Azospirillum sp. TSH100: one gene and its partner. The protein of the gene in region 2 binds, or shares a complex with, the protein of the main gene of each other region. Links are inferred from orthologs where the notes say so. Each region holds a gene or a part of one and is shown on either strand. Other genes may lie near its edges.

Region 1 (6,726 bases), on a different replicon or contig from region 2:
GCCGATCGACTATTATCTGAACATCGCGGCTTCCGGCCTGCTGACCGGCCTGGTCTACGGGCTGGCGGCGCTGGGGCTTTCGGTCATCTTCGGCGTGGTGCGCGTCGTCAACTTCGCCCATGGCGAAATGATGGTGGCGGGCATGTACGGCGCGGTGCTGCTGGGCGGCTGGCTGGGTCTCGACCCTCTGCTGTCGGCTCCGATCATGGCGGCGCTGCTGTTCGCCTGCGGTTGGCTGCTCCAGCGCGGCCTGGTGAACAAGTTCGTCGAGCGGCCGGAGCACATGCAGTTCATTCTTCTGCTGGGCATCGCCACCATCCTGGTCAACGCCATGCTGATGCTGTTCGGCCCGGATGCCCGCAACGTCCAGGTGCCCTACAGCTTCGACACGGTGGAGATCGGGCCGATGCTGCTGGACGCCGTCCGGCTGCGCGCCGGGGCGGCGGCCATCGTGGTGGCGGCGGTCCTGTTCGCCTTCTTCCGCTTCAGCCGAACCGGGAAGGCGATCCGCGCCTGCGCCGACAATCCGCTGGGCGCCCGCGTGGTCGGTCTGAACATCGACGGCCTCTATGCCCTGACCTTCGGCATCGGTGCCGCGGTGGTCGGGGTGGCCGGCGCGCTGATGACGCTGCTGGTCGATGCCCGGCCGCAGCTGGCGCCCGAATACACGCTGCTCAGCTTCATCATCGTCATCGTTGGCGGGCTGGGCAGCCTGCCGGGCGCGCTGCTGGGCGGCGTGCTGATCGGCATGTCGGAGGCGCTGGCCGGCTTCCTGCTGACGCCGTCCCTGAAATCCCTGTTCAGCTACGGGGTGCTGATCGTGGTTCTGCTGCTGCGCCCGCAAGGGCTGTTGAGGAAACGGTCATGAGCGGGCCATCGGGAATGATGCCTTCGGGAGTGACTGGACGCGGCATGATCCTGCTGGTCCTGTCGGCACTCGGGCTGGCGGTGGCGCCCTTCATCGCCGACCGCTATCTGGTGTCGGTGCTGACCACGGTGCTGTGGTTCGCCTATGTCGGGCAGGCCTGGAACGTGATGATGGGCTTTTCCGGCCTGCTGTCGCTGGGCCATGCGCTGTATGTCGGGCTCGGCGCTTATGTCAGCGCCGCGCTGTTCGTCCATTTCGGCATCGGCCCCTGGGCCGGCATGGTCGTGGCGATGCTGGTCGCGGTGGTGGCTGGCTGCATCATCGGTTTCCTCGGTTTCCGCTTCGGGGTGAAGGGCGTGCATTTCGCCCTGCTGACCATCGCCTTCGCCGAGGTGGCGCGCATCGGCTTCGACCACATCACCTGGGTCGGCGGCTCCGGCGGCTTTTTCCTGCCGGTGGAAGCCGGGGCGAGCGACCCGCTGAACCTGCGCGGCTCGCCGGTGCTGTTCTATTACGTGGCGCTGGCGCTGGTCGTCGGCGCACTGTTCATGTCGCGCGCGCTGCTCCACAGCCGCCTGGGCTACCAGTGGCTGGCGGTGCGCGAGGAGCCGGACGCGGCGGAGGCGTCGGGCGTCGACCTGTTCCGCGCCCGCATGACGGCGGTGGCGGTGTCGTCCGCCCTGACGGCGCTGGGCGGGGTGTTCCAGGCCTTCTATTTCAACAACCTGTTCCCGGAACAGGTCTTCTCCATGGGCCGCTCCATCGAGATCATCCTGCCGGCCATCGTCGGCGGCATCGGTACGCTGGTGGGCCCGATCCTGGGCGCCTTCATCCTGACCCCGCTGGGCGAGGCGCTCACCTTCCTGATCGAGGCCGGCGGGCTGGACCTGCCCGGTCTGAAGCAACTGTTCTATGGTGCGGCGCTGGTGGTGATCGTGGTGTTCCGGCCGGAGGGCGTGTGGCCCTGGCTGGCCCGCCGCCTGCGTCTGGTCCGCCAGCCGGGGGAGGGCGCCTGAGATGACCGCCTTGCTTGAGGTCGAGCGTCTGTCCAAGCGGTTCCGCGGGCTGAAGGCGGTGTCCGAGGTCAGCTTCACCGTGCCGGAGGGGCGCATCCTGGCGCTGATCGGCCCGAACGGGGCCGGCAAGACCACCACCTTCAACCTGATCGCTGGCGTCTTCCCTCCCGACGAGGGGCGGGTGACGCTGAAGGGCCGCAACTTGACCGGGCTGAAGCCCGACCGGGTCTGCGCCGCCGGGATCGGCCGCACCTTCCAGATCGTCAAGCCCTTCGGCCAGCTGACGGTGGAGGATAATGTCGTGGTCGGCGCGCTGGCCCGCGAGCGGTCGGTGGAGGCGGCACGGGTGCAGGCCCGCGCCGTGCTGGAGCGGCTGGAACTTGCCGATCAGGCCAATCGGCCGGCCCGCAGCCTGACCCTGCCCGACCGCAAGCGGCTGGAGGTCGCCCGCGCGCTGGCGACCCGTCCGACCCTGCTGCTGCTGGACGAGGTGCTGGCCGGGCTCCGCCCGACCGAGGTCGACCGCATGGTCGAGGTCCTGCGCGACCTGAACAGGCGCGAAGGGCTGACGATCCTGATGATCGAGCATGTCATGCGGGCGGTTATGGCGCTGTCCGACCGCGTCGTGGTGCTGGACCATGGCGAGAAGATCGCCGACGGCGCCCCGGCTGAGGTCGTCGCCGACCCCCGCGTCGTCGAATCCTACCTGGGCGCCGAAGCTCTCGACTGAGCGGCTCCCCCCCTTTAGTTGCTGAGGTTGGCCGGGTCCTCGCGGTAGGTGACGGAGGCGACCTCGGCGGCCAGGGGATGGCCGGGATAGCTGAAGCGGCGCAGCCATTCGGTGTCGCCTGACGCGCTCCAGAAGCGCAGCATCAGACGGCCGGGCATGCGGGGCAACTCACCCAGCTTGCCGGACACCTGATGGACCGGCTTGCCGTCGACGGTCCAGACGATGCCATTGGGCTTCCAGTCGAAGCCGTAGCTGTGGAAGCCCTTGGCAGCGTCGAAGCCCAGATCGACCACGGTGTTGCGGTGCCCGGTGCCGTTGGCGACGTAGCTGATTTCCAGCTTGGTGGTGTCCTTACCGGCGATGCCCATGGTGATCTCGTCCCACGGATCGCCGAAGGGCGGGCCGGTATAGTGGGAGACAGAGGTCATCACCCCATCGGCCTTCACCGCCTTCAGCGACACCGTGTAGGCGCCGTAGCCGTAGAAGCGGTGGGTCGAATATTCACCGCAGGAATAGCGGTCGCCGCCGGAGATGCGGTCGCTGACCGACAGGGCGAGGTGGCCCTTCTCGGCGGTGACGTTGGCGCGGCTCCAGGTGCAGCTCATGTGCCCGCCGGATTTCCAGCCGTCCGACCGTTGCCAGCGCGAAGTCTCGAAAGACCCGCCAGTCTCGCTGAAGCTGCCGCCGATATGGCTGAACAGCGACTCTGCCATTACCGGCGCGCTGCCGAAGAAAAGGGGACCGGCAAACAGGGCCGCAACTCCCGCACCGATCAGAATACGCGTCCGCACACGCCGGGCGTCTCTCCGCATGGCTGTTCCTCCCGCTGCAGCGGACCTACCCGCAAGATGGGTCGGTCTCCACCCCGATATCGCGAGAGCGGGGCAGGGTGGCAACGGCGCGGCCGGGGTGCGACGGGGCCTGCCCGGCGTACCCCGGCCGAATGACCGAAACGAAAGAGGGCAGGTCAGACGTCGGTAACGCCGCTTTTGGGGATGCGCACGTCGCGGTGGACCGACATGCTCAGCAGCAGGCCGACGCCGATCATCAGCGTCATCATCGCCGATCCGCCATAGGACACCAGGGGCAGCGGAATGCCGACGACGGGGATCAGACCCATCACCATCGCCACATTGACGAAGACGTAGAGGAAGAACTGTGCGGTCATGCCGACCGCGACCAGCCGGCCGAACTGGCTGCGGCTGTTCAGCGCGATCACCCAGCCATAGATGAACAGCAGGACGTAGAGCGCCAGCAGCGTGGCGGCGCCGACCATGCCGAACTCCTCCGCCAGGACGACGAAGATGAAGTCGGTGTGCTTTTCCGGCAGGAACATCAGCTGGCTCTGCGAGCCGGACATGAAGCCCTTGCCGAACAGCCCGCCGGACCCCAGCGCGATCTTCGACTGAAGGATGTTGTAGCCGGCGCCGAGCGGGTCGGTTTCCGGTTCGAGGAAGGTGTAGACACGCTGTTTCTGGTAGTCGTGCAGGAACTCCCAGGCGATGGGGATGGCGCTCAGGCCGCCGCCGATCACCAGGAGAAACTTCCACACCCGGACGCCGGCGGCGAAGAAGATGGCGCCGCTGCCCATGATCAGCAGCAGCGAGGTGCCGAGATTGGGCTGGAGCAGCACGAAGGCCACCGGGGTGAAGACCAGCAGAAGCGGCGGTATCAGCAGAAGCGGCCGGCCGATCTGGTCCAGCGTCACCCCGTGGAAATAGCGGGCGAGCGCCAGCGTCAACGCCGGCTTCATCAGTTCCGACGGCTGAAGCTGGAAGAAGCCGAGGTCGATCCAGCGCTGGGCGCCCATGCCGATGCGGCCCATCAGCTCCACCGCGATCAACAGGCAGAGCACCATGAAGAAGATGACGTAAGCCGACTTCATCAGGTGACGGATGTCGACCAGCGCGATGCCCAGCATGAGTACGAGGCCGGGGATGGCGCGGACCAGCTGGGGCTGCGCCCACGGCTTCCAATGGCCGCCGGCGGCGGAATAGAGCAGCCCGACGCCGACCCCTGTGATCGTGCAGATCAGCAGGACCAGCCCCCAGTTGATGAGCCTGAATTTCGTGCCGAGCGTCAGCTGCGACCGCTGCGGCTCGAGGCCGCCGGAGCCGAGATGGGAAAGAACCACGACCTTATGCCGATGTTGCCGGAAGGGACGGAGCCGGATCGGACCGGCCCCGGACGAACGGCCGGGTTAAGCCGGCCGGCGGGGACCGGTGCGGATAATGCTGCAAGCGGCCCCGCTGGTAAAGGCGGCCGTGCGCCATTCTCCGTGGCGCCACTTTTTCTAACCGGTTCTGCCCGTCGACCTTTCGCCGGTCAGGCGTGCAGCGCAGGAGTCAGCGACACTGTGGGGAAGAATCGCACCTGATTGCGTCCGGCATGCTTGGCGTCGTAAAGCGCGCTGTCCGACTGGGCCATCAGGTCGGAAAACTCGCTGTGCTCCCGGGTCAGGCTGACGCCGCCGATGCTGCAGGTCACCGTCACGCCGCCTTCGGCACCAAGCTGGGCCAGTTGCCGTTCGATGGCGCTGCGCAGCCGCTCGGCCAGCAGCCGGCCGGCCTCCAGGCCGGTTTCCGGCAGCAGGATGGCGAACTCCTCCCCGCCGATCCTGCCCATTGCGTCCTCGCGCCGGATCTGACCGGCGCAGCAGTCGGCCACCGCCTGGATCACCCGGTCGCCGAACGGATGGCCGGCGCGGTCGTTGATCGATTTGAAGCGGTCGATGTCAAGCACCAGCACGGTCAGGTCGCGGCCATGGCGGCGGGCGCGGCGGAATTCGATCTCCCCCATCTCGAACAGGCGTCGCCGGTTCAGGCTGCCGGTCAGCCCGTCGGTGTGGGCAAGCTTCGCGAGTTCGCGGTTGAACTCGTCGCTGGCCATCAGGACGTAGTTGATCGCTCCGGTCACGGTGCCGAGAAGCGTCAGAAGGAAGGTGGTCCGCTCCACCCGGTCGTCCAGCATGTAAGCGGTGGGCGTCTCCTCCTGCGTCAGGCCGGCACCCATCCGGACCAGATAGACCATGGCCAGTGTGGCGCAGAGCACTCCGGTGACATAGTGGGGAATGCCGCGTCCCTCGTAGCGCACAAGCACCTCGAAGGCGATGCCCAGCAGCACCGCCGCCGTCGTGAAGCTGACCAGGGTGCGGACCGAGGCGATGCCGGCGTCGACAAACAGCAACAGCAGGCACGCGACGGCCACCGCCAGCCCGACGGCGGCGGGTGCGAGGGGCGAGACCGGCCTGCTCTGGAGATGGCGGACGCTGGTGTAGTTCATCGCGAGGCCGGTGATTCCCAGCCCGTTGGCCAGCGGCACCAGCAGGTCGGGAGCCGCACTGCCGCGCAGGCCCGCTATCAGGAAGCCGAACCCCAGCAGGAATTTCCCATAGGCATAGGCACGCAGGGAGTTGCGGATATGGCGCGGATAGCGGCCAGAGGCCACGACGATGGACAGACCGACGGCAAAGCCGATCACGGTGATGACCTGCGCGATGAAGGTCGTCTCGAAATCCATCCGCAAACCCGCCACGCACCGTTACGCCGGTATGTCCCCGGCACGCTATACGAAGCCTTAGCCGGTGACAAGTCAGAGGGGGCGACGTTTGCGTCAGGAACCCTGACTATTGGATCTCGATTGCCCCTGGTGCCAATTTCAGATTGCCGACCTTTCGCTCAGCGACTTTGAGACAGTCGCCGCTCAGCGCTTTTCGGGCGCATAGCCTTTGACGAACAGGTCGACGGCGGCGTCGACGAACCGCTCCAGATCCGCGTCGCTCGGCCGCTCGCTCAGGCACAGCAGCAGCTTCATGTGCATGTTGGCCTTCAGCAGACCGAAGAACTGGTGGGTGGCGAGATCGCAATCGGTGATCGCCAGTTCGCCCCTTTCCGTCATATGGGACATGAACTGGTAGGCACGCTGGAAGGTTTCGGCCGGTCCGCTCTCATAGAAGGCCTGGGCGAGCTGGGGCTGACGCAGCACTTCGCCCAGCACCATGCGGTAGAGGCCAAGCGCCTTTGCCGAGGCGATGAAATGGACGAAGGTCCGGCCGATCAGACGCAGCCCGTCCGCCGCCGGAAGGCTCATCGCCTCGTCCCAAATGCCGGCCA
Region 2 (6,364 bases):
TCATCCGGCTCCGTCATCCGCCTTGCCGCCCCCTTGCGGGCTCTTGCGCAGCGTTTCTCCTTCCTTCTGCTGGTCCTGGCCTCCGTCGCGCTGATGATGATCGGCAAGATCGAGTCTGTCTCGGTGGACAGCGCGCGCGCGCGCGTGACCGATGCCTTCGCTCCCATCCTCGATGCCATTTCCCGCCCCGCCGCCACTGCGGCACGCGTGGTTGAATCGGCAGTGGAGCTTGAGAACGCCTTCGACGAAAACCAGCGGCTGAAGGCCGAGAACGCCCGCCTTCTGCAATGGAAGCAGGCAGCCTTGCGGCTGGAGGCTGAGAACAACAGCCTGCGCAGCCTGCTGCGGGTCCGTCCCGAGCCGTCGGTCAACTACATCGCCGCCCGTGTCATCGCGACACCAGGCAGCTCCTTCGTCCGCACCCTGGTGGTTACCGCCGGCAAGCGCGACGGGGTGCGCAAGGGCCAGGCCGCACTCGCCGGGGCCGGTCTGGTCGGCCGGGTGATCGAGGTCGGCGAATGGTCGTCCCGCGTCCTGCTGCTGACCGACATCAACGCCCGCATCCCGGTGATCCTGTCCAACACGCGGCAGCGCTCGATCCTGGCCGGTGACAACTCCGATCAGGCCAAGCTCCTGTATCTGCCACCCGACTCACCGATCCAGGTGGGCGAGCGGGTGGTGACCTCGGGTGATGGCGGACTGTTCCCGCCCGGTCTTCCGGTGGGTGTGGTGACCGCCGTGAGCGAGCGCGGCGTCCGCGTGCTGCCCAGCGCCGACCTGTCGCGCGTGGAGCATCTGCGGCTGGTCGATTTCGGCCTGCCGAGCACCGATCTGGACCCGTCACCAGAGTGGAAATGAGCCGGTTGTGGAAGTGATCCGGGCGGAGGATCCGCCGGCCGGGGACTCGCCGACATGACGGCGACCTTTTGGCAGAAGGTGGACAAGACCGGGCGCAATCTGGCGCCCTTCGCCGTCACGGTGATGATGGTGCTGGTCGGCATGATTCCGGTACCGGCCCCAGGCTATGCCCCGGTTGCGCCGAACCTGACGCTGGTCTCCGTCTATTACTGGACGATCCACAGGCCTGACCTGATGCGTCCGGGGGTGGCCTTTCTGATCGGACTGCTTCAGGATTTCCTGATCGGCGGACCGCTGGGCGTCAATGCCCTCCTGCTGGTTGTCGCCCAATGGGCGGTTCTGAACCAGCGCCGGGTGTTTCTGGCCAGCACCTTCGCCCTGCTGTGGGTCGGCTTCACGATGGTGATGGCGGGTGCTGTGCTGCTGCAATGGCTGGCCTTCTCCGTGCTCGACGCCGCCACGCTGTCAATTCTGCCGGCCTTGTTCCAGGGCCTGCTGACGGTGGCGGTGTTTCCAGCGGTGGGCTGGCTGCTGATCCGCGTCCACCGCGCGTTCCTGAATGGGTAAAGGGTCCCGACGGGTCTCATGAGTTCGATTGATCGCGACACCGACCGTTCCCGCCTTCTGGCGCGCCGCGCCCTGGTACTTGGCGGAATCAAGCTGGCCGGCCTGTCCGCGCTGGTCGGTCGCCTCTATTACCTGCAGGTCGTCGAGTCGGCGCGCTACACCATGCTGGCGGAGGAGAACCGCATCAGCCTGCGGCTGATCGCCCCGTCGCGCGGCAACATCGTCGACCGCTTCGGTGTGCCGCTGGCGGTCAACCAGCAGAATTACCGCGTCGTCGTCGTGTCGGAGCGCACCCACAACATCCAGGAGACGCTCGACAAGATCTCCCGCATCGTGCCGCTGACCGACGGCGACCGCCGCCGCGTGCTGCGCGAACTGCACCGAAAGCGCCGCTTCGTGCCGGTAACCGTTCGCGAGAACCTGAGCTGGGAACAGGTGGCGACGCTGGAGACCAACACCCCCGACCTGCCCGGCGTGGCGATCGAGGTGGGTGAACTGCGCTATTACCCGCAGGCGGATGCGACCGCCCATATCCTGGGCTATGTCGGCGCAGTGTCGGAGTCGGAACTGAGCGGCAACAGCGATCCCGTGCTGTCCCTGCCCGGCTTCCGCATCGGCAAGGCCGGCATCGAGAAGTTCCATGAGAAGGTGCTGCGCGGCACCGCCGGCACCAGCCAGTTGGAGGTCAATGCGGTCGGCCGCGTCATCCGTGAACTGTCGCGCGACGAGGGGCAGTCCGGACGCGAGGTGCAGCTGACCATCGACATGGCGTTGCAACGCTTCGTGCAGGAACGGCTGTCCCAGGAGGTCAGCGCCTCGGCCGTGGTGATGGACGTCCACACCGGCGGCATCTATGCCCTGTGCTCGCACCCCAGCTACGATCCCAACCAGTTCACCATGGGAATCAGCGCCGAGCTGTGGGAGGAGCTGCTGTCCAATCAGGCGACGCCGCTGAACAACAAGGCGGTGGTCGGGCAATATCCGCCAGGCTCCACCTTCAAGATGATGGCGGCGCTGGCGGCACTCGAATCGGGAGTGGTCAGCAACCGGCACACCGTGTTCTGCCCCGGCCATCTGGAGCTGGGCGACCACCGCTTCCACTGCTGGAAGCGGGGCGGGCACGGTACCGTCGACTTCGTCGGCGCGCTGCGCCATTCCTGCGACGTCTTCTTCTATGATGTGTCCCGCCGCATCGGCATCGACCGCATCGCCGAGATGTCCAACCGATTCGGGCTGGGCAATCGCACCGGCATCGACCTGCCGCACGAACGGGCGGGCCTGATTCCCTCCATCGCCTGGAAGAAGGCGACGCTGGGCAAGAACTGGGACATGGGCGAGACGCTGGTCGCCTCCATTGGCCAGGGCTATGTGCTGGCGACGCCGTTGCAGCTGGCGGTGATGACCTGCCGGCTGGCCAACGGCGGCTATGCGGTGAAGCCGCACCTGACCAAACAGATCAAGACGGTCAGCGGCGAACAGACCGCCTGGCCCAGCATCGGCGTGAAGAAGGAGAACCTCGACATCGTGCTGCGCGGCATGACCGAGGTGACCAACGCCCCCAACGGAACCGCCTTCAAGTCGCGAATCACCGAGGTCGGCTATGAGATGGCCGGCAAGACCGGTTCGGCCCAGGTCCGCCGCATCACCATGGCCGAGCGCAACAACGGCGTGAAGAAGAACGAGGACCTGCCCTGGCGCGAGCGCGACCATGCACTGTTCGTCGCCTTCGCGCCGATCCAGGCGCCGCGCTATGCCTGCGCGGTCTTTGTCGAGCATGGCGGCGGTGGTTCCACCGCGGCAGCCCCCATCGCCCGCGACATCCTGCTGGAAACCCAGAAGCGCGACCCCGGCCGCGCCGCCGTTGCCGAAACCCCGCCGAACGGCATGCCGGAACCGCGGGGCTGAGTTTTCCTGATCGGAGCGACGCTTCCAGGGAGAGCCCGCGCCGGCGTCCTGTTCCCTCAGGCCACTTGCAGCCCGAACACTGCGGCGCCGAGAAGACGGGCATCGCTGTTGCGAGGATCGATCGTCACAGGGCGGACGGCATCGGGCGCGTCGATCCAGAGGGTCAGAAGACCGTCTTGCCTGTCCTCGCGCCGGGGGATCGGTAGGGCCACCGATACGGTTTGACCGAAAGCCAGCTTGACCTCGACCGGCGCGGCAAAGTTCAGGGACAGAAAGACCGACTGCCGCCCGTAATAGGGAAGACCTGCCAGCGTGACAAGCAGCGACTGGCAGGCGGTCTCCGGAACGCGCAGGACGACGACCGCCTGCCTGCTGGTCCAGATCCAATGTTCTTCATGGCAATGGAAGCCGCTCCAACCGGACAGAATGGAGCCGAGACCAAGCGCCACCGGATATTCCCGTCCACGCAGCAGTGTGGCGATCGGCGGGATTGCCGGAATGTGGCGCCGACTCGCATCATTCACGCCCGCCTCCCGAGGAGCCGAAGCGGCATGCGTTCCGGTAAGGCGGTTGCGGGATCGCATCCAATGGTCGGTTTGTGCCAGGAAATCAGCGTTCCAGCGCGCCTCGGTCGCGGCCGCCAGCACCGGATCGAGCATTCCCTGGGCACGCAGCCAGACGAGATCGCGCAGGCGCTGCGCACAGACCATGAGCTTCAAGGCAGCGGAGTGTTCCTGGCAGGCGAGATCGGACCCCTGCCACCCGCTGACCCGGTGGCTGTTGCCGGCATGTTGCCGCCAGCCGACCAAAGGACGCGACCGGTAATGATGGCTTCCCAGCAGCGTTGCCCGGAAACCGGTAAGAAGATCGAGGCCATAGGGGCAGAGTTCGGGGTCGAGCGGCGGAAATGCCTCGATCACCGAACGATGATAAGCCGACGACGCGCCAAGCCAGCAGGGTTCCATCTGCCGGTCAACCAAGGTGACGGGGTCGTCGAAGACGGTGTCCGGCATTTCCGCGCCGCTGAGCGAGATCGGGATGCCATTCTCGCTCAGCAGGACCGCATTGGACGTGAACAGCCGGCAACCGGGATGGGCGGCGAAATGACCGATGATCGTGTCAAGCCGGCCCGGGAGGGTGATGTCGTCGCTGTCCGCCTGGATGAGCAACGGCGCCCGCGAGAAGGCGACGAGACTGGGCAGCATGCCATGACCGATCGCCTCGCCATTCCGCATCACCGTCGCGGCCACGTCCGGCCGGCCGGCCAATCGTTCCAAGGCCACGGAAAGACTGCCGTCATCGGACCCGTCATCGATCAGAACGAGTTCGATGTCCGACCGCCACTGCGAAAACAGGCTGTCCAGTTGCTGGCCGATCCAGACCGCATGGTTGCGCAATGGAATGAAGACCGTCGCCGCAAAGCTCTGATGCGGAGCGGCCGGCGGTTGGACGGGGGTATCCCCGGCCCAGCGCTCGATGGCGCCGGCGATCTCGTCCGCACCATAATAGCTGCTGACGTCCGGATGGGCATAGATCGCCTCCAACGCTGGACGGGGCAGGCGAAACCGTCTTTTCAGAGCGCGATAGATCTCGCTCGTCGGTTTGGTCGTGCCGTCGTTGGAATGCGGCAGGTGGAACTCCATCCCCGGGAAGAGTTCGGCCAGTCCGTTCTGGATCGCCGTCGGTGCGCTCTCGTGGCGGAACAGCAGAAGGCGCACATTCCCCTTGGTCAGGATCGAGTAGCCGCGCTCCCGATCGAACGCATGCGCCCGCAGATCGAAACCGAAGGGCTTCTCGATCTCTTCCCGGAACCAGATCAGGGGAGCACGGATCATCCGCTCCAGATAAAGGCGATTGGGATCGCCGTCAGGCGTGTCGCGGAGCCACAGATCACCGATGCGCGCAGCGAGAGCCTCCGCCGTCGCCTCCGCCGTGGCGCCAAGGCAGTCCGCGAAGTCGGCTTCGAGGTTCTGCATAGCGACCGAAATCGAGCGGGCGATGGGGTCGCGGACACCGCTGACGATGGTCACGGTCTCGTCGGCGGCCATGGCCTCGGCCAAGCGACGGGCGATCCCGGGCGCCTCCGTGTGGAATAGCGGCATGTCCTGCTGCGCCGTCGCCCGCAAGGCGAGAGCATCCGCCAGAGGCTCGTGCAGCCAGGATTCGAGCCCGTGACTGTTGAAGACCTCACCCGGAAAGCGCGCGGCCAGCAACTCGGTTATGGAGGTTGTGCAGACCTTGGCATAGGTAAGGACAAGGATCATGGTCTGGCTCATGTGACGGCGGCAGGCAGGGTAATTGGATGGCCGCCTGGCTGGGGCATTTCCCTATGGATCACTCGCCTTTGCGTGCAGTTCTCGCAAAGGTAAGACGGTTTCGGATGGATGTCGGACGATTGCAGATGGCGATCGACCCGTCGGGCATGTCATTTCGGATGACGGCATTGACGCCGATCCGGCAATCGTCGCCGATGCTGACTCCGGCATGGATGCGTGCGCCCATTCCGATCATGCAGCGCTTGCCGATCCGCACATCGCTCGCCACCGTCGCATGGGGCAGGACGACGCTGAAATCGCCAACCGCGACCCGCGCGCCCAGGACATTGTGCGCGAAGAGATGAACATGCCTGCCGAGATCGACATCGGTGACAAGTGCGAAGGGGCCGATATAGCACCCCTCACCCATCTGAGCGTGGGAAGAAACCACCGAGGACGGATGGATGATTCGCGGCCAACGGCAGCCACGCAGGGCCGGACGCTCGCGTATGGATTGAGCATGATCGGGATCGGCAACGGTCAGGAGTGCATCGACCGTCGCACCGTCCACATCATCGATGAAACCAACCTCATGCCCGAGAACCGATCCGGCAGGCCGGTCATCCACAACCCCACCGACGGTAATTCCGGCCGTTTCCAGAATACAAATAAGATTGCGGGCATTTCGCCCCCCGCCAACCAGCAGCAAGCCTTCAGCTACAGGAGAAACGGAAGCACTGATTCCCATTTCAATTCTTATCTTTCGCGTGCGTTCTTTA

Evidence for each region. Proteins that work in one complex are often made in the same cells at the same time.
Region 1: the proteins of mrdA (region 2) and rodA are in contact, whole or in part, in a crystal structure (PDB 6PL5), measured with the Thermus thermophilus proteins. The link is inferred for Azospirillum sp. TSH100 from one-to-one orthologs. Residues at the interface, in WP_223903432.1 of Thermus thermophilus: Arg4, Ile5, His6, Leu8, Ala9, Phe12, Ala15, Leu16, Leu19, Gly20, Arg22, Ala23, Trp24, Leu26, Gln27, Val28, Tyr31, Tyr34, Leu36, Leu43, Thr45, Asp47, Lys156, Gln157, Gly158, Ser160, Val184, Leu201, Glu202; in WP_223903423.1 of Thermus thermophilus: Phe161, Val165, Phe168, Val169, Leu172, Pro198, Tyr199, Glu202, Tyr211, Arg212, Asp213, Gln220, Val221, Gln223, Ser224, Ile226, Ala227, Ile228, Gly229, Ser230, Gly266, Phe267, Val270, Leu274, Tyr277, Gly278, Leu281, Phe285, Leu289, Arg297.

What each region holds. Positions count from the first base shown.
Region 1 is NZ_CP039635.1:1,099,254-1,105,979, forward strand. Bases 2,666-5,473 are described here. They hold rodA (rod shape-determining protein RodA), read right to left. Parts: upstream 4,749-5,473; coding sequence 3,582-4,748; downstream 2,666-3,581. Other genes in these bases: E6C72_RS17565 (family 16 glycosylhydrolase), read right to left, coding at 2,666-3,327; E6C72_RS17575 (GGDEF domain-containing protein), read right to left, coding at 4,940-5,473. Also shown: E6C72_RS17550 (branched-chain amino acid ABC transporter permease), read left to right, coding at 1-868; E6C72_RS17555 (branched-chain amino acid ABC transporter permease), read left to right, coding at 865-1,884; E6C72_RS17560 (ABC transporter ATP-binding protein), read left to right, coding at 1,886-2,614; more of E6C72_RS17565, read right to left, coding at 2,629-2,665; more of E6C72_RS17575, read right to left, coding at 5,474-6,133; E6C72_RS17580 (TetR/AcrR family transcriptional regulator), read right to left, coding at 6,317-6,726. UniProt on the Escherichia coli protein: Peptidoglycan polymerase that is essential for cell wall elongation. Also required for the maintenance of the rod cell shape. Functions probably in conjunction with the penicillin-binding protein 2 (mrdA).
Region 2 is NZ_CP039634.1:161,192-167,555, forward strand. The notes cover bases 974-3,886. They hold mrdA (penicillin-binding protein 2), read left to right. Parts: upstream 974-1,443; coding sequence 1,444-3,330; downstream 3,331-3,886. Other genes in these bases: mreD (rod shape-determining protein MreD), read left to right, coding at 974-1,425; E6C72_RS00810 (putative capsular polysaccharide synthesis family protein), read right to left, coding at 3,387-3,886. In the rest of the region: rod shape-determining protein MreC, read left to right, coding at 1-858; more of mreD, read left to right, coding at 913-973; more of E6C72_RS00810, read right to left, coding at 3,887-5,594; E6C72_RS00815 (acetyltransferase), read right to left, coding at 5,665-6,364. UniProt on the Escherichia coli protein: Catalyzes cross-linking of the peptidoglycan cell wall. Responsible for the determination of the rod shape of the cell. Is probably required for lateral peptidoglycan synthesis and maintenance of the correct diameter during lateral and centripetal growth.